DNA from 3 places in the Halalkalibacter krulwichiae genome. Region 3 is predicted to be linked to each of the others. Evidence: riboswitches for the same ligand, from Rfam matches in the RefSeq annotation. Region 3 holds a riboswitch; each other region holds the start of a gene.

Region 1 (2,267 bases), 320 kb from region 3:
AGTCATCTCGCAAGCATGAGCATTATCCGTTCCTCGTGCCATGGCAAAATATGTAGATAAAGGTACTTTACCCCCTTGGTATTGAAAACGGTCTGGTACTAAACCAAACATTACTGCTGTATCAAGAACATGATCGTAAAGTGAAAAGTCTCCGACAGGGATATAATCAAGATTTCTTTCGATTTGATTATTTAGATATTGTAAACGGTAGCTCTTCATGACTTTTTCAAACGACGCTTCTGTTATTTTTCCTTTCCAAAAGGCCTCAAGAGTTTTTTTCCATTCTCTTTTTTCGCCTATTCTTGGGTATCCTAGATTGCTGCTAGTTAGTGAATTCATTGTTTGACTCCTCCAAAAGTGTATTATGGGCATGAAAAAATGGATATCATTACCAATAAAATAGGGTAAACGATATCCATAGAATGTCTAAGATACTGTTAACACCTCCCTATCTCCCGTAGGTAAAAAATCAGTGTTGTTGAAGCAGGCAGGTCTCCTGGCTTTAGGATCAACATTTTCGTGGCCTTCCCGGTTTGACCAGTGACTTTATCACGAAAACTCCTCTATTACAGTGGCGGGACCGCTCCGGATTTAAACCGGATTCCCTTTTAAACTTTGAAAATTTCAAAGTACCTGCTCCCAACATATGAAATTGTTTCTCACTTTAGCTTAGAAATAGGACGGTTGTCAACCCTTTTAATTTTATTATTCAGAATTTATTTAGTCGGAAAGAATAAAAAAGTGTCATAATTCCGGTTTTCATGTATACTAAAGATACTTATCAAAATCTCATATGAACTAGTATAGGTCATCCAGTGTTTTGGATGATAATAGGGAAGTTGGTGTAATTCCAACACGGTCCCGCCACTGTAAATGCGGATACACTTCGAACACCACTGTCGAATAGATGGGAAGGTGAAGTGAATGATGAAGCGCATGAGTCAGGAGACCTGCCTATACGTTGGTGTGAAACCTTCGAGGAAAAGGGGAAGCAATAGATTTTCATATCTTGCTATGATGTTAGGATATGCATTCTTTTGTTTTTTTGAGCCCTTTAGGGGCTCTTTTTTTTGATGTTGTTGGCTTTTAGTTTTCCGGTTTCAAAGAGAGAGATAAGAAAAAGATTAAAAGGGGTAGAAGAAGTATGAAGCAAGTAAAATTAGTGTTATTGGCATTGTTTCTTGCATGTTTTGTTGCAGCATGTGGTCAAGACCAAGCTCTAGAAACAGAGCATAGTGCTGACACGACAGATGAGGTAACAGTACCGGCAGAAGAGCAAGATTTAGAGGGTATTTATCCGATAACAGTAACGGATGCATTAGGAGACGAAGTGACAATTGAGTCACAACCACAGCGAATTGTCTCACTAGTGCCTAGTGTAACGGAGACGGTTTTTGCTGTCGGAGCAGGAGAAAAAGTAGTAGGACGTTCGGATTGGGATAATTATCCTGAGGAAGTTTTAGAGATTGAATCAATCGGTGGAATGGAATTTGATGTTGAAAAAATTATCTCATTATCACCTGATGTAGTGTTAGCGCATGAATCTGGCGTTGGATCTGGTGAGGAAGGCTTAAATCAAATCCGTAATGCCAATATTCCAGTTGTTGTCGTTCCAAATTCGAATTCGCTAGCTGATGTATACGAGGCAATTGAATTTATTGGGGCCGTAACAGGTTATCAGGATGAATCGAGTACGATTGTTTCAGAAATGCAAACAGCATTTGCAGCAATTGAAGACAAAGCAAGCGCGATTTCAGAAGATGAGCGTAAAAGAGTGTGGGTAGAAATTGGACCTGCTCCAGAGATTTACACTACGGGTAGTGGTACTTTCATGGATGAAATGTTGAGTTTGATTAATGCTGTGAATGTAGCTGGTGACGAGGAAGGATGGCCAATGTTCACAGAAGAAGAAGCTGTGGCTTTTAATCCAGATGTTATCTTACTTACATATGGCCATTATTTTGAAAATGCAACAGAGTCAGTTTTAAGTCGTGCGGCTTGGGCTGATATTCCAGCTGTAGCAAATAACGAAATTTATGAGGTGGTTTCAGATGAAGTGGAAAGACCTGGACCACGGTTAACAAAGGGAGTAGAGCAGATTGCAAAAGCAGTTTATCCAGAGGTATTTGGCGAATAATATAAAATTTGCATATGTTATAGTCATTCTGTTTTGCTTTTTTGCTTTAACAATAAGTATTGGAAAGGGAAGTGTTGAGCTTCCCTTTCTAACTGTTTTGCAAATACTGGCAACAGAAATTTTCCGGTTG
Region 2 (2,267 bases), 1.3 Mb from region 3:
TTGTTCTGATATTTGTAAATGTCACATGGGCAATATGGGCATTTAGTGTGTATGGTATTGGGATAGTCATACTCATTGCTGTCTTTATCGTTGAACGTTGGAAAGAAAAAAGGGAGGAAATTGATTATGATGATTGTGACTACTGATCAGGTGGCAGGGTATGAGATAGTCGAAGTAAAAGGGTATGTAAAAGGAAGCACCATCCAAACAAAGCACATAGGACGTGATATTACGGCTGGTCTAAAAGGAATTGTTGGTGGTGAGATTAAAGGCTACAACGAGATGATGACAGAGGCGCGTAAGCTAGCTATGCATCGCATGGTTCAAGAAGCTGAAGAAAAAGGGGCTAATGCAATTATTGGGATGAGAATGCAAACATCCACAGTGATGAGTGCAGCAGCCGAAATTATTACGTACGGAACGGCAGTTGTGCTTGAGAAAATCAATTAGCTATCTTCGCCTAGAGGCAAGCGCCTTTGGGCATTTTTGATTTTGTAAAAGGAAAAAATCCCTTGCTTATTAAAAGATACTAGATTACTATATACAATATATCGTAATTAAATGATTGTCTAACAACTATATATTGATTTCGCGGAATGATAGGTGCCTTAACGGCTTAATAGGGAATCTGGTGGAAAACCAGAACTGCCCCCGCAACTGTAAGTGTCGACGAAATGAGGGATCCACTGTGCTAAGTAACAAAGCATGGGAAGGCTCATAGTAGGATGAAGCACGAGTCAGGAGACCTACCTACATTTCTAGTCAAACTTTCTTCGGGGTGTGAGAAGTAAGACGGCAATGAGGTGGGTAACTGGATCATTCTATCACCGCTCATTTTTCTTCTTACGCCGTTTTACGCTCTTTCTCCAATACCTAGGAGAAAGGGCGTTTTTTATTTGATAAGGAGGAGTAAAAGTGCAAACAACTGTAATGTCTAGTGAAACATTGATAGAACAGATTAAAGAATTTGAAAGGGTATTGCCACAGATTGATTTTAAAGCATATAAGGAAAAGGTTGAGCAAATTTTTGCAACGAAAAAGAGTATGTCAGAGGAGCAACTAACGAATGTACTAATTTTATCTTGTATTGAAAGGATTTCGATGGAAGAGCCAGATTGGACCTATGTAGCAGCAAACATTTATCTGAATCAGCTTTATAAGAAGGCTGCTTGTTCAAGAGGGTATAATTCAAGTAGTCGTTATGGTTCCTTTTTGAAATTAATAGAAGAACTAACAGAGAGAGGAATTTACTCTGAAAAAATTTTACAGGAGTATTCTAAAGAAGAATTAATAGAGATGGAAACGTTGATTGTTCCAGAGCGCGATTCGAACTTTACATACATTGGTATTCTTACATTAGCCGATCGATATTTAGCTAAATCTCATAGTGGAGATATATATGAGCTTCCTCAAGAGAGATTTTTACTTATCGCTGCGACGTTAATGATGAACGAGTCAAAGGATAAGAGAATGAACCTCATTAAAGAAGCATACTGGGCTCTATCTCACTTATATATGACGGTGGCAACTCCGACATTAGCAAATGCAGGAAAAAGTTATGGGCAATTGTCTAGCTGTTTTATCGATACTGTCGATGATAGTTTAAGAGGGATTTATGATTCGAATACTGATATAGCAACTTTGAGTAAAAGTGGAGGAGGGATCGGTGTCTATTTAGGTAAATTGCGTAGTCGAGGTAGTGACATTAAAGGGTTTAAAGGAATATCCTCTGGTGTTATTCCGTGGATGAAGCAATTAAATAATACCGCTGTAAGTGTTGATCAGTTAGGACAAAGGCAGGGAGCGATAAGTGTTTATTTAGACGTTTGGCATCGTGATATTTATAGCTTTTTAGCAGTGAAATTAAATAACGGTGATGAAAGGCAACGTACGCATGATTTATTCACAGGAGTAAGTATTCCTGATTTATTTATGGAAAAGGTTGAAGCTCGAGAATCGTGGTATTTGTTTGATCCTCATTCGGTCCGTAAAGTGTTAGGGTTTAGTTTAGAAGATTATTATGATGAAGAAAAAGGGAAGGGAAGTTTCCGCGAGAAGTACGAGCGATGTATAGAAGCTGCTACTAATGGTTTATTAGGGGAGCAAGGGAAAGTTTGGGACGTTGTACCAGCAATTGATATTTTAAAAGAAATTATGAAAAGCCAGCTTGAAACAGGAACTCCGTATATGTTTTATCGGGATACGGTCAATAGAGGTAATGCCAACGGTCATCAAGGAATGATCTATTGTAGTAACCTGTGTACCGA
Region 3 (2,267 bases):
TTTGTTAACCGACACAGAGTTTACAACTGATTGGAAGATGTTAGAGGATCCCTTTAAGTGGAATTTACAAAAGGCTTAAAAAAGTTGGGGTAGTTTGATTTTGTCTAGATAGAGTATACAATCGAAGAGCAACTACAAGTAAAATTCATATGGATAACATGTAAACGTCTAGGAAAATAGAACAATTACAATTAGCTTTAGTTCAGCGTAAAACCTTATTTAGTACTAGCCCTACTTTTGTGAAAGTAAATATTCTCCAAACTAACTGTTGCTAAATATACAAAATCATAGTTTAATAGACATTATATGACAAAATATTAAAAGTGCCATAAGTAATCAACTGTGGATAATAGGGAAATCAGTTAAAATCTGATGCAGCCCCCGCTACTGTAAGTGTCGATGAACATGTAAAACCACTAGATTTTTTCTAGGAAGGGACATAAGTAAGTTTGAGACACAAGCCAGGAGACCTGCTTTTAATATATGAATCCAATCTTCGGAGGGAAGGTTTGGGGTGAGCATCTAGAAATCTAGTTGAGTAGATTTCTAATTTGATCATGCCTATACCCTTAACTTCAAGATGGAGTTAAGGTTTTTTTATTATCGTCATGAAACAAGGTGCGTAACGACTCGTTATGCTTAAAAGGGAAGAACGGTGCAAATCCGTCACGGTCCCGCCACTGTAATGGGGAATTTCATTGTATGAAGTCACTGAGTATTCGGGAAGACACAATGAAATGATGAACCTAAGTCAGGAGACCTGCCTTGTTTTCGTCTTCAATACCTACGGGTCATAGGTAGAGAAGTGTAATAGATGAGCTTACTATTCGTTTGCCGTTTAATGCACCTCTATCTTTGATAGAGGTGTTTTTTGTTTCGTAGTCTAGCGTTACTAATCTAATCTGTTTGGAAAAAATTACTTTGGAGTTGATGAAACATGACAACTTGGAATTTAAAGGGTACCCAAAAGCACGTATTAATTTGTAATGGTTCTAGCTGTATGCGTAAGGAGGGGAAGAAATAACTCTCGCAATTCGTGAAGAGATTGCAACCCTTCAATTAGATCATGAAATTCACACATCACGAACTCGTTGTAATGGGCGTTGTAAGGATGCTTGTGTCGTCATTGTATATCCAGAAGGCAAGTGGTATTCGGCAACGTCTACGGAGGTAGGACGTGACATTATAAAAAATCACGTTGACCCAAGCATTCACTTACATGACGCATTAATATATGACTTCGTAGATGATGAACTGAATGCAGTCAATGAGTCAAGCAGAATTGAAGGAATTATGAAAAAGGAAAAAACAAACGTTTAGTTTTCTAACATGGAAGGAGGCTAGTAAGATGCTTGGGAAAATACTTGTCATAGGCTTTGGTCCTGGAAGTTTTGATCATATGACAAACAGGGCACAAACGGCAATACAAGAAAGTGAATGCATCATTGGGTATAAAACGTACGTTGACTTGATTCAAGATTTACTGACGGATCAAGAAATTATTAGTACAGGAATGTCTGAGGAAGTCAGCCGTGCTCAAGCAGCGGTAAAACTTGCAGAACAAGGAAAAACCGTAGCTGTCATTTCAAGTGGAGATGCTGGAGTGTACGGAATGGCAGGACTAGTTTATGAGGTTTTAATCGAAAAAGGGTGGACAGAGAATACAGGAGTGAGCGTTGAGGTGATTCCAGGTGTTTCTGCAAGCAACTCCTGCGCTTCTTTACTAGGAGCACCGATCATGCATGATGCGTGTACGATTAGTTTAAGCGACCATTTGACACCTTGGTCTCTTATTGAAAAGCGAATTGATGCAGCGGCACAAGCTGACTTTGTCATTAGCTTATATAATCCGAAAAGCGGTAGAAGAACGAGACAAATCCAAGAGGCTCAGAAGATTTTACTTGAATATCGTTCACCGCAAACGCCAGTAGGCTTAGTGAAAAGTGCTTACCGAGATCGTCAACAGATTGTTATAACGGATCTTGAAAACATGCTGAATCATGATATCGGCATGCTGACAACTGTCGTAATCGGGAACTCATCTACATTTCTCTATGATAATAAAATGATAACGCCAAGAGGATATCAAAGAAAATATACGTTACATACTGAAAAACAACGATTAAGACCGCACGAGCGGTTACGTCATGAGAACGAGCCTTGGGCGTTACATCAAGGGAAAAAGGAATGGGATACTCAGAAATCAGAAACAGCCGCAACGGTAACAACAGTTCATTCCATTAAAGCTGGCTCACTAGAACTAGCAT

The links. Region 3 has a riboswitch for cobalamin ahead of BkAM31D_RS24220 ((2Fe-2S) ferredoxin domain-containing protein). Riboswitches for the same ligand answer to the same signal wherever they lie in the genome.
Region 1: another riboswitch for cobalamin. It lies ahead of BkAM31D_RS09790 (ABC transporter substrate-binding protein); the one in region 3 lies ahead of BkAM31D_RS24220 ((2Fe-2S) ferredoxin domain-containing protein).
Region 2: another riboswitch for cobalamin. It lies ahead of BkAM31D_RS01865 (ribonucleoside-diphosphate reductase subunit alpha); the one in region 3 lies ahead of BkAM31D_RS24220 ((2Fe-2S) ferredoxin domain-containing protein).

What each region holds. Positions count from the first base shown of each region.
Region 1 covers NZ_CP020814.1:1,954,505-1,956,771, forward strand. The annotation lists gene metE (5-methyltetrahydropteroyltriglutamate--homocysteine S-methyltransferase) at 1-339, opposite strand, end outside; cobalamin riboswitch at 470-652, opposite strand; cobalamin riboswitch at 789-972, shown strand; gene BkAM31D_RS09790 (ABC transporter substrate-binding protein) at 1,145-2,137, shown strand; gene BkAM31D_RS09795 (FecCD family ABC transporter permease) at 2,100-2,267, shown strand, end outside.
Region 2 covers NZ_CP020814.1:361,376-363,642, forward strand. The annotation lists gene BkAM31D_RS01855 (hypothetical protein) at 1-146, shown strand, start outside; gene BkAM31D_RS01860 (YbjQ family protein) at 127-450, shown strand; cobalamin riboswitch at 585-768, shown strand; gene BkAM31D_RS01865 (ribonucleoside-diphosphate reductase subunit alpha) at 931-2,267, shown strand, end outside.
Region 3 covers NZ_CP020814.1:1,635,276-1,637,542, forward strand. The annotation lists gene BkAM31D_RS08300 (GTP-binding protein) at 1-79, shown strand, start outside; cobalamin riboswitch at 305-492, shown strand; cobalamin riboswitch at 601-782, shown strand; partial or broken gene BkAM31D_RS24220 ((2Fe-2S) ferredoxin domain-containing protein) at 938-1,320, shown strand; gene cobJ (precorrin-3B C(17)-methyltransferase) at 1,349-2,267, shown strand, end outside.